DNA from 2 places in the Promicromonospora xylanilytica genome. Region 1 is predicted to be linked to the other one. Evidence: riboswitches for the same ligand, from Rfam matches in the RefSeq annotation. Region 1 holds a riboswitch; the other holds the start of a gene.
What was found. A riboswitch is a leader RNA that binds a small molecule or an ion and turns the genes downstream of it on or off. The one in region 1 is predicted to bind thiamine pyrophosphate.
Positions count from the first base shown of each region.

Region 2: linked by a shared signal. The riboswitch ahead of ACYVK7_RS03695 (thiamine ABC transporter substrate-binding protein) and the one ahead of thiC (phosphomethylpyrimidine synthase ThiC) in region 1 are both predicted to bind thiamine pyrophosphate.

Region 1 is NZ_BAAGRP010000075.1:389,101-396,551, reverse strand. It holds tRNA gene ACYVK7_RS25945 (tRNA-Thr) at 1-68, shown strand, start outside; tRNA gene ACYVK7_RS25940 (tRNA-Met) at 155-231, shown strand; gene rpmG (50S ribosomal protein L33) at 316-486, shown strand; gene ACYVK7_RS25930 (FAS1-like dehydratase domain-containing protein) at 512-997, shown strand; gene ACYVK7_RS25925 (MaoC/PaaZ C-terminal domain-containing protein) at 994-1,416, shown strand; gene ACYVK7_RS25920 (N-acetylmuramoyl-L-alanine amidase) at 1,533-3,830, shown strand; gene ACYVK7_RS25915 (C39 family peptidase) at 3,936-5,282, opposite strand; TPP riboswitch at 5,412-5,517, shown strand; gene thiC (phosphomethylpyrimidine synthase ThiC) at 5,512-7,287, shown strand; gene ACYVK7_RS25905 (LacI family DNA-binding transcriptional regulator) at 7,372-7,451, opposite strand, start outside.
Region 2 is NZ_BAAGRP010000003.1:15,656-23,106, reverse strand. It holds gene ACYVK7_RS03700 (ABC transporter permease) at 1-280, opposite strand, end outside; gene ACYVK7_RS03695 (thiamine ABC transporter substrate-binding protein) at 256-1,341, opposite strand; TPP riboswitch at 1,336-1,440, opposite strand; gene ACYVK7_RS03690 (DUF4235 domain-containing protein) at 1,478-1,759, shown strand; gene ACYVK7_RS03685 (PAS and ANTAR domain-containing protein) at 1,799-2,572, opposite strand; gene ACYVK7_RS03680 (FAD-dependent oxidoreductase) at 2,761-4,188, shown strand; gene ACYVK7_RS03675 (carbamoyltransferase family protein) at 4,331-6,004, shown strand; gene ACYVK7_RS03670 (HAD-IIIA family hydrolase) at 6,001-7,451, shown strand, end outside.

The sequences.
Region 1 (7,451 bases):
GATAGCTCAGTCGGCAGAGCGTCTCCATGGTAAGGAGAAGGTCAAGGGTTCGATTCCCTTTCGGGGCTCTGTGATCGACGCGGGGTCGTCCGTCCTCCTCATCGGCTCGCTGGTGAGAGAATAGCGGCGGACGGTCTCGCGTTCAGTCACGCGCGGCGGGGTAGCTCAGCTGGTCAGAGCGCACGACTCATAATCGTGAGGTCGCGGGTTCGAGCCCCGCCCTCGCTACCAAAGCAAGTACATCCGTTCGGCGTCCACTGCCGGACGACGAGAAGACACATGGCGCCTCCCTCTCGAGGCGCGGAGGTGAGAGCCATGGCAAGCAAGAGTGCGGATGTCCGCCCGAAGATCACGCTCGCATGCGTGGACTGCAAGGAGCGGAACTACATCACCAAGAAGAACCGGCGCAACGACCCTGACCGCCTGGAGCTGGCGAAGTTCTGCCCGCGCTGTGGCAAGCACACGTCGCACCGCGAGACTCGCTGAGTCTCGGTAGCAAGCTCACACCGACGTGGCGAACGCTGACTTCGAGGGCCGGGTCTATCCGGCCAACGCCCCCTACTCCGTAGGCCGCGAGAAGATCCGCGAGTTCGCCAGTGCCGTCGGTGCCACGCACCCCGCGCACCACGATCTCGTGGCGGCGCGGGGTTCTGGCTATCCGGACCTGGTCGCCCCGCCCACGTTCGCGGTGGTCGTGGCGCAGCGCGCCGAGTCGCAGTACATCAGCGACCCGGCCGCGGACATCGACTTCTCGCGCGTGGTCCACGCGGACGAGCGCTTCACGCACCACCGCCCGATCGTCGCCGGCGACGAGCTGACGACGGTGCTCCACGTGGACCGGGTCGTCATCCGCGGCGCCATCAGCATGGTGACCACGCGCTGCGAGATCTACGCGGTGCCGGAGAGCGTCGAGGTGCCGTCCCCCGAGGCCGACGCCCTGGGCGAGTCCGTCGCCACCGTGACGTCCACGCTCGCGATCCGAGGTGAGGACGCATGAGCCGTCCCGACATCGCCACCCTCGCCGTCGGCGACGTGATCGGCACGCGCACCGTCACCTTCGACCGCGCGGCCCTCGTCCGTTACGCGGGTGCGAGCGGCGACCTCAACCCGATCCACTGGAACGACAAGGTCGCCGAGGGCGCGGGTCTGCCCGGCGTGATCGCGCACGGCATGCTCACCATGGGCACCGTCGTCGGCCTCGCGGTCGACTGGGCGGGCGACCCCGGCGCCGTCGTCGACTACCAGACGCGGTTCACGAAGCCCGTCGAGGTGCCCAACCCGGGCACCGCGTCGATCGAGGTCACAGGGACGATCGGCCAGATCGACGCCGCCGCGGGCACGGTCCGCGTGGACCTGGCCGTCACGGTCGACGGAGCCAAGGTGCTCGGCCGTACCCAGGTGCTCGTCCGCCTCTGACGCCGAGTCGGGCCCGGCGGGCTCAGCGCTGTTTCACCTCCAGGCCTTCTCATGCGCGCCCCGATCGGGTGTGATTCTCTCGTCCAGGTTTACGGACTCGACGAGAGGATCCCCGCGTGACGTCACGACGGCGCATCACAGCCTTGGCCACAGCGGCCGGGGTACTCCTTCCACTCATTCCCCTCTCGGCGGCCGATGCGGCCCCGACAGCGGCCGATGCCGCCCCGACAGGGGGCGACGGCGTCGTCGCCTGCGCCCCGGTTCTCGCCGCCGGTTCGCTCGACGAGGCCTTCACCGCCGCCGCCGAGGCGACCGGAGTCCCGGCCGACCTGCTCAAGGCGGTGTCGTACATGGAGTCGCGCTGGGACCAGCACGCCGGCCAGGTCAGCGCCGACGGCGGCTACGGGGTGTTCAACCTCGCGGGCGGCGCGGGGCCCGGCCACGCGCACGGCGAGGGGTTGCCCCTGTCGGCGGTCACCGACAAGCAGGGCCCCGCGCGCGAGGGCACCCCGGAGCTCGCCCGTGCGGCGGCGCTCACCGGTCTCGACCAGGCCACCCTGAAGTCCGATGCGCAGGCAAATGTCTGCGGCGGTGCGGCGCTCCTCGCGTCCTATCAGGCCCAGGCGGTGCGGGACGGCGCGACCGACGACGCCGCTACCGGTGCCGCCACGACCGACACCGATCCGGCCGCCACGACGTCGAACACCCTGGCCGCCTGGCAGACCGCCGTGTCGCGGATGAGCGACGTCGAGAGTTTCGCTACACAGGTGTACCGAACTCTTCGTGAGGGTGCCGGCACCACCACCCCGGCGGACGGAGCGGTCGTCCTCACCGGCAACCGGGACGTCGTCGTGCCGCGGACGGCCGGCAGCAGCGACCCGGAAGCGGACTGCCCCGAGGACCTGGGCTGCGAGTGGCTGCCCGCCCCGTACGAGAAGGCGTCCCCTGACCTGCCGGACGGTACGGGGGACTACGGCAACCACGACCAGGCCGACCGCACCGGCGCGGGCGGCCCGTCGCTCGACTACATCCTGATCCACGACACGGAGACGGCCTACCAGCCCACGGTCAACCTGGTGCAGGACCCGACCTACCTGGCCTGGAACTACACCCTGCGCTCCTCGGACGGACACGTCGCGAACCACCTCGACCCCGCCGACGTCGGCTGGCACGCGGGCAACTGGTTCATGAACATGCACTCGATCGGCCTGGAGCACGAGGGCTGGGCGGGTACGGGCGCCTGGTACACGGAGGCGATGTACCAGGCGTCGGCGGCGCTGGTACGTCACCTCGCGGCGGAGCACGACATCCCGCTGGACCGGGCGCACGTCATCGGGCACGACCAGGTTCCGGGCATCCTGCCCGGGTACACCAAGAACGTGCACTGGGACCCGGGTCCGTACTGGGACTGGGACCACTACTTCGAGCTGCTCGGCGCACCGGTCGGCGGTGACCTGGAGGCGACGACGAACGTCGAGCCGGGTGACGTCGTCGAGGTGCGCACCGGATATGCCGAGAACCCGAACCTGGTGACGGGCTGCGAGGCGGCGTCTCCTGGTTCGGGCGACTGCGTCGAGGGGGCGGGGACCAACTTCCGATACCTGCACCAGGCGCCGTCGGACGACGCGCCGCTGGCGAAGGACCCGGGCTGGAAGCCGGACGGGTCCGACGGCAGCACCTACGCGAGCGACATCAGCGCGCGCGTGCAGTCCGGGCACAAGCTCGTCGTCGACCGGGTCGAGGGCGACTGGCTGGGCGTGTGGTGGGCCGGGTCGCTGGCGTGGCTGCACAACCCGGCCGACCGGCCGGTGGTGGTGCCCGCCACGGCGAAGACCGTCACCGTCGCCGGTGACGCCCCGGCGCCGGTGTTCGGCCGCGCGTACCCGGAGGTGGACGCGTACGAGGAACACCCGGGCGTACCGGTGCAGGAGGTCACGCCGATCGAGTACCGGGTCGGCGTGGAGCAGACCTACGCGGTGGCCGACGACCACGTGCCCTCCGACTACTACCGGGCCGCCACCTTCGACGGTTCCGGGCCGGGCGACCGCACGGTGGTGCGGGGCGACGACGTGTACTACCAGCTGTGGCTGGCCCACCGGCACGTGTTCGTCAAGGCGGCCGACGTCGAGCTGCACGACCCGGTGGTCGCGGATGTGACCGGGCCGACCATCGAGGGCCGGGCCAAGCCGGGGAAGGTGCTGACGGCCGACGCCGGCACGTACCTCCCGGAGGACGTCTCCGTCACCTACCAGTGGCTGCGCGACGGCGAGCCGGTGCACCGGGCGACCGGCCCCCGGTACCTGGTGACGGGCCACGACCGGGGTGCCGAGCTCACGGTCGAGGTCACGGCGTCGGCCCCGGGCCACACGCCGGCGACGTACACGTCCCCACCGAAGCCCATCTCGCCGAAGTAGTCATTTGGCGAGGTAGTCGGTTGGCGAGGTAGTCATCCAGCGAGGTAGTCATCCAGCAGGCGCTGGATGACTACCTCGCCAACCGACTACCTCGGCGAGGGGCGGCTACCAGTTGGGCGTGACCCCCGGGACGTTGCGGGGGAGCTTCACGTCGTGCGGGTGGTAGACGTACGTGATGCCGTCGGTCGACGTCTGCCACACGCGCTCGAAGTTCTCCCGCGTGTACACCGAGCGCACCGCCTCGTTGCTGGCCTTGTTCGGGTCGTTGATGATCGGGTCGCCCTCCGCGGTGAACCCGATCAGCGTGACGATGTGCCCGTTCGTGCCGTAGCCGGCCTCCGGCATCTCCTCCTCCTCGAAGTTGATCGAGAGGATGAGCGGGATGCCGGCCTCGATGAACCGCTCGGCCTCCGCGAGGGAGCGCAGCCGGGTCACGAACGAGTCCAGGCCGAACGTGCTCGCGTACGCGGCGTTGAACGGCCAGTTGCCCGCGCCCTCGTACGCGTAGTCCCACGTGTGCATGGCGGCGTAGTCGACCTGCGGGTCACCGTTCGGCGCCTCGATCCCCTCCAGCTCCTCCGGCGGGACCTCCCGGCCGTAGGAGTACAGCACCATCGTGGACGACGTCGGCGAGCACCACACCTGACCGCCGCCCCCGAACTCGGGGTACTCGCCGCGGTGGATGTTCTGGCTGTACCGCGGCACGTCGAGCTCGACCGCGCGGCCGAGCGTGAACTCGGTGGTGCCCGGGTAGTGCGAGTCGGGCAGGTACTCGTTGGTCATGGTGGTCACCATGTCCAGCCGCGGGGAGACCCGCGTGCCCTCCGGCCGGTACAGCGTGGCCCGGGTCTGGAAGGCGACCGGTTCGTGGCCGGACTTCGCCACGTAGGTATCGGTGAAGAGGTACGCGTCGTCGTCGGTCTGGCCGTTCACCGAGGTGCGGTGGATGTCGCCGACCTCGCCGTCGGCGGGCGCGAACTCGTCGCCGGACGCCCAGCGGCTCATCACGAACCACTTGGTCCACGTCCCGTCGGCCTTGCGCCCGCGGAACTCGATCTCCACCCAGGTGCCCGTCGGCGTGACGGCGTTCCACGAGCTGACCGACTCGTCGACCGGGTACCCGGTCTCGACGACCGGCGAGGTCCACCGGCCCGTCTCGTAGCTGACCGGCGTGCCGTCGCCGAACGGATCGGTGTACTCGACGGTGTCACCGGCGCCCCGCAGCACGAGCCCGCCCCTGGCGCCCGGCCGCAGGTTCTCCGACTCGCCCGCGCGCAGCTCGTGGTACCCGTCCCAGGTGGTCAGCGTGATCTGGTTGTCCGACGCCGTCGTGCCTGCCTCGGGCGCGCCCGTCGCCGGCACCGCACTCGCCACGATTCCTGCCTGCACCACGAGCGCTCCCGTCGCTGCCAGCGCGAACGCCCTCGTCCGCAGCTTCTCTCGGATCGACATGCCTGCCTCCATGTCCCGGGCCCACAACGGGATGGAGTGGGCCGTTGACCTTCTTTACCAGACCCGAGGCCGGGACAGAAGGGTTCTGCCCCCAGGTGATCTGACAGCCGTCATGGTGCTAACGTCATCGCGATCCCACGGGTGCCTCGCGCAGGGGCTGAGATCGGGCTGGACGGCCCGGGACCGTTGAACCTGTCCGGTTAACACCGGCGTAGGAAGCAGGAGTCTCATGATGGAGAACACCCAGTCCCGCACGCTCGCGTACGAGCACGAGCACGACGGCGGGCACAGCACACCGCACGAAGAGGACGGCCTGCGTGTGCCGGTCACCGAGATCGCACTGGCCCCCTCGCCCGACGGCACCCCGAACGAACCGGTGCGGGTCTACCGCACCCAGGGGCCCGGTTCCGACCCGGTGCGCGGTCTCGCTCCGGCCCGAGAACCCTGGGTCGTGGCGCGAGGAGACACGCAGGAGTACGACGGCCGCCGTCGGGCGCTGACGGACGACGGCAGGGGCGCCGTGCGCCGGGGCGCAGCCTCGCAGGAATGGCAGGGCGAACGGCGCAGGCCGCGCCGCGCGCTCCCCGGGCGGACCGTCACCCAGATGCACTACGCACGCCAGGGCGTGATCACCCCGGAGATGCGGTTCGTCGCGGTACGCGAGGGCTGCGACGTCGAGCTGGTGCGCAGCGAGGTAGCCGCCGGCCGGGCGATCATCCCGAACAACGTGAACCACCCGGAGTCCGAGCCGATGATCATCGGCAAGGCGTTCCTGGTGAAGGTCAACGCGAACATCGGCAACTCGGCCGTCCACAGCTCGATCGCCGAGGAGGTGGAAAAGCTCGAGTGGGCCACCAAGTGGGGCGCCGACACCGTCATGGACCTGTCCACCGGCGACGACATCCACACCACCCGCGAGTGGCTGCTGCGCAACTCGCCCGTCCCCATCGGCACCGTGCCCATCTACCAGGCGCTGGAGAAGGTCAACGGCGACGCGAGCGCGCTCACCTGGGAGGTCTACCGCGACACGGTGATCGAACAGTGCGAGCAGGGCGTCGACTACATGACCGTGCACGCCGGCGTGCTGCTGCGGTACGTGCCGCTCACGGCCGACCGCGTGACGGGGATCGTGAGCCGCGGCGGGTCGATCCTCGCGGGCTGGTGCCTCGCCCACCACCAGGAGAACTTCCTCTACACCCACTTCGACGAGCTCTGCGAGATCTTCGCGGCCTACGACGTCGCGTTCTCCCTGGGCGACGGGCTGCGGCCCGGCTCGCTCGCCGACGCGAACGACGAGGCCCAGTTCGCCGAGCTCGACACGCTCGCCGAGCTGACCAAGCGAGCCTGGGAGCACGACGTCCAGGTCATGGTCGAAGGTCCGGGGCACGTCCCGTTCCACCTCGTCCGCGAGAACGTGGAACGACAGCAGGAGCTCTGCGAAGGCGCCCCCTTCTACACGCTCGGCCCGCTCGTGACCGACATCGCGCCCGGCTACGACCACATCACCTCCGCCATCGGCGCGACCGAGATCGCCCGGTACGGCACGGCGATGCTCTGCTACGTCACGCCCAAGGAGCACCTCGGCCTGCCGGACCGCGACGACGTGCGCACCGGCGTCGTCACCTACAAGATCGCCGCGCACGCCGCCGACGTCGCCAAAGGGCACCAGGGCGCGCGCGACCGGGACGACGCCCTGTCCAAGGCCCGCTTCGAGTTCCGCTGGCGCGACCAGTTCAATCTCTCGCTCGACCCGGAGCTCGCCGAGGCGTACCACGACGAGACCCTGCCGGCCGAGGCAGCGAAGACCGCGCACTTCTGCTCGATGTGCGGGCCCAAGTTCTGCTCGATGCGCATCTCGCAGGACATCCGGGACGAGTTCGGCGGCGTGCAGGCCCAGGCGGCGCTCGCGGACGCGGCGGTAGCGGACGGCATGGCCCAGAAGTCGGCGGAGTTCCGCGAGTCGGGCGGCGACATCTACCTCCCGACCCCCACCCTCCGCCCCTGACCCTCCGTTGAGTGCTGGATCTTCGCCCCGTCCACCGCCCGGATGGGGCGAAGATCCAGCACTCAACGGGTTGGGCGGGGCGGGTCAGGTCAAGTGGGGGACCGGGCCTGTCGTCGTCCCCTCGACCAGGCTGACCGGGAGCACCACCGACTCCGGCTCCTCAC
Region 2 (7,451 bases), on a different contig from region 1:
GCAGGTAGGCGAGCGGCAGGCCGAGCAGCACGGAGAAGGCGGTGCCGAGCACGGCCTGGGTCAGCGTGAACCCGACGAGCCGCCAGGTGCGCGGGCGCTGGAGCACCTCGGTGAAGCCGCTGAGGTCGACCGCGCCTTCGGGCACGAAGCCGCGGACCACGAGCGCGGCCACGGGCCAGGCGAAGAAGATCGCGAGGAATCCGAGCGGGACGGCGACCGCTGCCGCCCACAGCAGCGGCGCGGTTCCCCGCCGGCTCAGCCGAGCACTGTCTCGGTCCACCGCTCGATCCACTCGTCGCGGTGCTCGCTCACCTCGGTGGGCTCCACCTCGTACGGCTTCTCGGCCTGGGGTGCGAACTTCTGCCAGTCGGCGGGCAGCTGCACCGAGGGGTCCGCCGGGTACATGTACATCGACTCGGGCAGCGCGGCCTGGACGTCCTCGGTCAGCAGGAAGTCGACCAGCTCCTGCGCACCCTCGGGGTTGTCGGAGCCGGCGAGCACGCCCGCGTACTCGACCTGGCGGAAGCAGGTCTCGAGCAGGGCGCTCGTGGTCGACCGAGACCCGTCCTCGCTCACGGTGAACGCCGGCGACGTCGCGTACGACAGCGCGAGGGGGCGTTCTCCGCCCTCGCCGGCACCCGAGAAGTCCACGTAGTACGCGTCCTCCCACGAGTCGGCGACCTTGACGCCGTTGTCCGCGAGCGATGCCCAGTAGTCCTCGAACCCGTCCTCGCCGAACGCGCCGATCGTCGCCAGCAGGAACGCGAGCCCCGGGGACGACGTCGCCGGGTTGGTCACCACGAGCAGGTCCCGGTACGCGGGGTCGGCCAGATCGTCCAGCGTCCTCGGCACCTCGAGGCCGGACTTCTCGAACCAGGCCTCGTCGACGTTCACGCAGACGTCGCCCTGGTCGACCGGCGTGAGTGCTCCACCGAGCTGCTCGGCGCCGTCCGGGAGGCCCGGAGGCGCGTACTCCGCGACGACGCCCTGCTCCAGCGCGCGGGAGGCGAACGAGTTGTCGATGCCGAACACGGCGTCGCCCAGCGGGGCGTCCTTGGTGAGCACGAGCTGGTTCACCAGCGTCCCGGCGTCGCCCGCCGCGCTGACCTCGAGGGTCATCCCCGACTCCTCCTCGAACCGCTCGACGAGCTGCTCGTCGAGGGCCCAGGAGTCGTGGGTCACGAGAGTCACGGTGCCGGACGCCGACGGGTCGCCCGCGCCGGTCTCGGAGCTGCCGGGCCCGGAGCCGCCGCAACCGGTGAGCAGGAACGCCACCGAGAGCGCTCCGGCGATCGGTCCAGCGTGGACGGTGCCCCCGTGGGCACCGGAAAGACGCAACATCATGCCTCGACTTCCTCCGCCGGTGTGACCCGGATCAGGTTCAAGGGTCTGCGGTGGTCCGCACTCTCAGCGCTGTCGGGCGCTCCCCTGTCGTTTCCAGGCAGCCTACTGGCCCTTCGGGCGCTACGGTGTGAAGGTGGCCCAGATTGAGACGGAACAGACACTCGCCGAGAAGGTCGGCACGCTCGCCCTGACGCTCGCGGCCGGCTGGGCCGCGCAGAAGGCGGTCAGCATGATCTGGAAGGGCGTGACGGGCAACGACGCGCCCAACAAGCCGGACGACCCGGAGCTGGACCTGGTGCAGGCCACCGTGTTCGCGGCGGTCGCCGCGGGAACAGCGGTGTTCGCCAAGCGCCTGGCGGCGAAGGGGGCGTCGAAGGCCGCCCTGCGGATCGCCGCCCGCCGCTCGGCGCACTAGCCGGTCCAGCCCCGAGGCCGGTCCTGCCGGTGGCAGCGCTCAGCGCGCCGCCGTGCGTGGCCGCCGGGTGAGCAGCGGGTCGTGCCCGCGCGGCCTGCCCACCGGCTCCACGCCGTCGAGCGCGCGGGTCAGCGCCGCCTGCGTGATGCCGGTCTGACCCTCGGTGCGCAGCCTGGTCATGACCTGGTCCGCCGCCAGCCGCAGCGGGATGCTCACCCTGCTCGCGACGTCGAGCAGCAGGTGACCGGCCGTCTCCTCGTCGACTCCGCGAACCGCCATGATCACTCCCTTGGCCTGCTCGATCACGGCCTGGCTGACGAAGGCCCGTGTCACCACGCCCTCCGACCGCCGGGTCAGCACCTCCTTCTGGACCGGCGTGGCGTCGACGACGTATCCGACCAGCTCCGGTGACCGGTCCGGGCCACCCCGCACGCCCTGACCGATGACGACCACCGAACGCGTACGGCCCTTGCGGTCGACGATCCGGTGCGAGCACGCGAACGGCCGGCCGAGCCGCAGCGCCTCGGCGGCGGCGCGGACGATCCGGCTCCGGTCGTCAGGATGCTTTCTCGAGCGCAGCGCCTCGAGGCATGGTTCCACCTCGTGCCGCTTCCACCCGTGCATGGTGTAGATCTCGTCGGACCACCACCAGCCGCCTGACGTGAGGTCGACGCGAAACCGGCCGACCAGCAGATTGGTACCGAGGCCCAGGGCGTGTGCCAGATCGCCCGCCGAGAAGCTCGGGGACGGTGTCGCGGCATCTCCTCCGGCGCCGTCCACAACACTGAGTGCTGGCTGTGGGAATGAGGCCATCTCAACCTCCCAGATCCGGTGTGGACCGGGAGCCGCTTCATGACTCCGCGCCATCGATTGTAGAGCGGTTCACCGTCTTCGACAGCCCGGGCGAGCCTCCCGCCGTCCCTGGCGCGCTGCGAGTGCCCAGGCCTCGTGCCAGCCTGAAGTCGCCCGCAGCGACCGACCACCGGCACCGGAGGTGCACCGTGAGCGAGACTCCCCATGACGTGACGGCGGCACCGGGCCCCGCGGTCGAGGACGCGCCGAACCTCCTGGCCCCCGGCCCGCTGCGCGCCGACGTCGTGGTGGTCGGTGCCGGCCTCACGGGCGTCGTGACGGCCCAGCTGCTCGCCGACGGCGGAGCGGACGTCGTGGTGCTCCACGCCGGCACCGCCAGGTCCACCACCACCGCCCGCTCGACCGGCAAGCTCTCGGTGCTGCAGGGCACCCGGCTCGCGCGCGTCGCGCGGTACGGCGACGAGGTCGTACGGGACTACCTCGCGGCCGGCTTCGCGGGCCTGGGGTGGCTGCGCCGCACCCTCGAGGACCTCCACGTGCCCGTCGACAACCGCGACGACCTGACCGTGGCCACCGCGCCGGAGCAGGTGGCCGACGTCGACGCCGTGCTCGCGACCTGTGCCCGCCAGGGGGTCGCCGGCGCGCAGTGGGAGGAAGACCCGCCCTACCCCACGAAGACCTACGGTGCGGTGCGGCTGCCCGGCCAGGGCCAGGTCGACCCGCTGCGCATGCTCTCGGCACTCAGCGCCCGCCTGCGGTCCCGTGGGGTACCGGTGCACGACGGCGTCCGGGTCCGGCAGGTGCGCAGGCTCCGTTCGGGCGTCGCGCTGCGCACCAACCGTGGCACCGTGCTGGCCGACCGCGTGGTGCTCGCCACCGGAGTCCCGCCCGGCCGCCTGGGCGGCCTGTTCCTCCGGCTGGAGGCCGGCCGGAGCCTGCTCACCACCTGGGACGTCGCGGACCCCGGAGCGCTGCCGCCCGGCTTCGCCGACACCATGTCCATCACGGCGGGGTCGCCCGTGCGCTCCCTGCGCCTGGCCGACGGCCTGCTCATGGTCGGCGGCGAGGGTTACACCGTCGGCAGGGAAGCCCGACCCGACCGGCGGCTGGCCGCACTCGACGAGTGGACCCGCGCCCACCTCCCGGTCGGTGCCCCTCGGCACGCGTGGGCGGCCCAGGACTACAGCAGCGACACCGGCCTGCCGCTCGTCGGTCCCGTGCTGCCCGGCGACGACCGCGTGCTCGTCGCGACGGGGTACGCCAAGTGGGGCCTCACCAACGCCGCCGCCGCCGGGCTGGCGCTCGCCGGCCGGCTCCTCGGCGAACCCGTCGAGTGGGGCCCGACGCTCGAACCGCTGGCCCGGCCGCCCCGGCCGACGACCCGCACCGCTGCCACCTTCGGCGAGCAGACCGCCGGCTGGGCCTGTGCCACCACCCGCCCCTCGGGCGGACGGCCGGGCACCGTGCACGTGTCCAGGACCTGCCCGCACCTCGGCGGCGTCGTGCGGTGGAACGACCAGGAGCAGTCGTGGGACTGCCCCGTGCACGGATCCCGCTTCGCCGCGGACGGGACCCTGCTCGAAGGACCGGCGACGGAGGACCTCGCACGGCGCTGACCTGCAGGAACATACCTCCGACGGCGAATGTCACGCGGGGCGACGGTTCGAGATGCGAGTGCTCCGGGGGGCAGCGAACGTAGAGGAACCGGAAGAAGCCCGGTGACGACCATCCGTGGAGGTCACTGTGCGAGTTCTCGGCGTGAACGCCCTCTTTCACGATCCGTCGGCAGCACTCGTCGTGGACGGCCACGTGCTCGCCGCGGCCGAGGAGGAACGGTTCAGCCGGCGCAAGCACGGCAAGCGGCCCGTCCCGTTCGCGGCCTGGGAGCTACCGGAACAGTCGATGCGCTGGTGCCTCGACACCGCAGGGCTGGCACCGAACGACCTGGACGCGGTCGCGTACTCGTTCGACCCGGCGCTCGCCAAGCCGGCCGACGAGATGGGGCTGCCCGACCCGTGGGACTGGCTCCGGCGCCAGTACGCCGAACGGGCGCCCCAGTTCATCGCCACGGCGCTCCCCGGGCTCGACCCGGCCACCGTGCGCTTCGTGCCCCACGAGGTCGCCCACGCCGCGTCGGCCGCGCTCGCCTCCCCGTACCGCACGTGCAGCGTCATGTCGCTCGACGGCCGCGGCGAGCGCTCCTCCTACCTCGCGGGCCGGTACACCGACGGCCGGCTGGAGGTGCTGGCGAGCCAGGAGCTGCCGCACTCCCTCGGTCTTGTCTACGAGTCCCTCACCGAGCACCTCGGCTTTCTGCGGTCCAGCGACGAGTACAAGGTGATGGCGCTCGCGTCGTACGGCCGCCCACGGTTCCTGCCCGAGCTGCGGGAGCTGCTGCGTACCACGCCGGACGGCGGGTTCGTGGCCGAGGCCCCCGACTGGTCGCGCTGGACGCAGCCGGCGACGCCCGGCACGCTGCGGGAGCCGACCGGTTCGGGCGGCCTGCCGCCCGACCAGGCCGACCTCGCGGCCTCCGTCCAGGTGCGCCTGGAGGAGCTCCTCGTGGAGCTGGCCACGGCGCTGCACGAGCGGACCGGCGACAGCGCGCTGACCATGGCGGGCGGCACCGCGCTGAACTGCGTGGCCAACTCCCGGCTGTGGCGTGAGACCCCGTTCGAGCACGTCTGGGTCCAGCCGGCCGCCGGCGACTCCGGCACCGCGCTCGGCGCCGCCCTGCAGCTCACGGCCGAGGCGGGCGTGCGCACCGTGCCCATGGCGTCCGCCGCGCTGGGCCGCTCGTGGTCCGACGACGAGCTGGCCGCCGCGCTGCGCACCGCCGGCGTGCCGTTCACGACCCCCGCCGACCTCCCCGACCGCGTAGCCGCGGTCCTCGCCGACGACGGGATGGTGGCCTGGTTCGACGGCCGGTCCGAGTTCGGGCCGCGCGCGCTCGGGCAGCGCTCGCTGCTCGCCAACCCCGGCCCACGGTCGAACACCGAACGGCTCAACGTGGTCAAGGGCCGGGAACAGTTCCGGCCGGTCGCCCCCATGGTGCTCCTCGAGGACGCGGCGGACATCTTCTCCGGCGGCCCGATACCCAGCCCGTACATGCTGTTCGTCCACGACGTGGCCCCGGGCTGGCGGGACCGGATCCCCGCGACGGTGCACGTCGACGGCACGGCCCGGATCCAGACCGTGGACGGCACGCAGCCCCGGCTCCAGGCGATGCTCCGGGCGTTCCGGAGCCGCACCGGCCTGCCCGTCGTGGTCAACACGAGCCTCAACACCGCCGGCCGCCCCATGGTGGACAGCCCTCGTGACGCGCTCGAGCTCTTCGGCTCCGCGCCCGTCGACCTCCTGGTGCTCGGACCGCACCTGGTCCGGAGAGCGGACGTGTTCACGGCCGCGCGGCCGTCCGGAGGTGCCACGTGACCGCGTCCTTCTCGGTAGTGGTCCCGACCGTGGGCCGCCCGGAGCTGCCGGCGCTGCTCGACTCCCTGCGCACCGCCTGCGCAGGCGGCCCGCGGCCGGTCGAGGTCGTCGTGGTCGACGACCGCGTGTGCACGGGCCACCGACGGAACCCGGCTCTCGACCTGGGGCCCGACCCGGTCCCCGGCGTCCGCGTGCTCCGGACCGGCGGACGGGGCCCCGCCGCCGCCCGCAACGTGGGCTGGCGCAGCGTGCGGACACAGTGGGTGGCCTTCCTCGACGACGACGTGGTGGTGCCGGAGCGCTGGGCCGCCGCCCTCGAGCGGGACCTGGCGGCGGCCGGCCCCGACGTCGCGGGCGTGCAGGGCAGGATCGTGGTGCCGCTGCCCCGGGACCGGTGCCCGACGGATCTCGAACGCAACACCGCGGCACTGGAGACCGCGGCGTGGGCGACGGCCGACATGGTCTACCGCCGGGCCGCCCTGCGGACGGTGCACGGATTCGACGAACGCTTCCGCCGGGCATACCGCGAGGACGCGGACCTGGCGCTCCGCGTCCGCCGGGCCGGCTGGGACCTCGAGCGCGGCGTCCGGTTCGTCGAGCACCCGGTCCGGCCGGCCGGGAACCTGGCGAGCGTGCGCGCCCAGGCAGGCAACGCGGACGACGCCCTGCTGCGCTCGCTCCACGGCCGGGACTGGCGCAGGCTCACCGGAGCCGGCCGGGGCCGCCTGCCCCGGCACGTGGCGACGGTCACGGCAGGGCTGACCGCGCTCGGCTGCCTCGCCGTGCCGAGCTCCCGTGCGGCACGCGCCGGCACGGTGCTCGCCGGATCGGTGTGGGCGGGGCTCACCGGGGCGTTCGCCGCCGAGCGAGTGGCGCCCGGTCCACGACGAGGCGACGACGGTCACGGCCCCGAGCTGCGGCGCATGGTCCTGACCAGTGTGCTCATCCCCTTCGCCGCCGTGGCCCACCGTCTGCGCGGCACCTGGCGCTGGCGGACGCTCGGCGGTCGCGTACCGGCCTGGCCCCCGCCGGTCCGTGCCGTCCTGTTCGACCGGGACGGCACGCTCGTCCACGACGTGCCCTACAACGGGGACCCGGACGCCGTCGTGCCCGTGCCGGGCGCCCGCAGGGTGCTGGACCTGCTGCGGGCCGACGGGCTGCGGGTGGGGGTGGTCTCCAACCAGTCCGCCATCGGCAGGGGCCTGCTGACGAGCGCGCAGGTGGACGCGGTGGACGAACGGGTCCGCCGGCTGCTCGGCCCGTTCGGCACCTGGCAGCGCTGCCCGCACCGGCCCGAGGACGAGTGCACGTGCCGCAAGCCCGAGCCGGGTCTCGTGCTGCGGGCGGCCGCGGAGCTCGGCGTGCTGCCGGCCGAGTGCGCGGTCGTCGGCGACATCGGCTCGGACGTGGGCGCCGCCGTGGCGTCCGGCGCGCACGCCGTACTGGT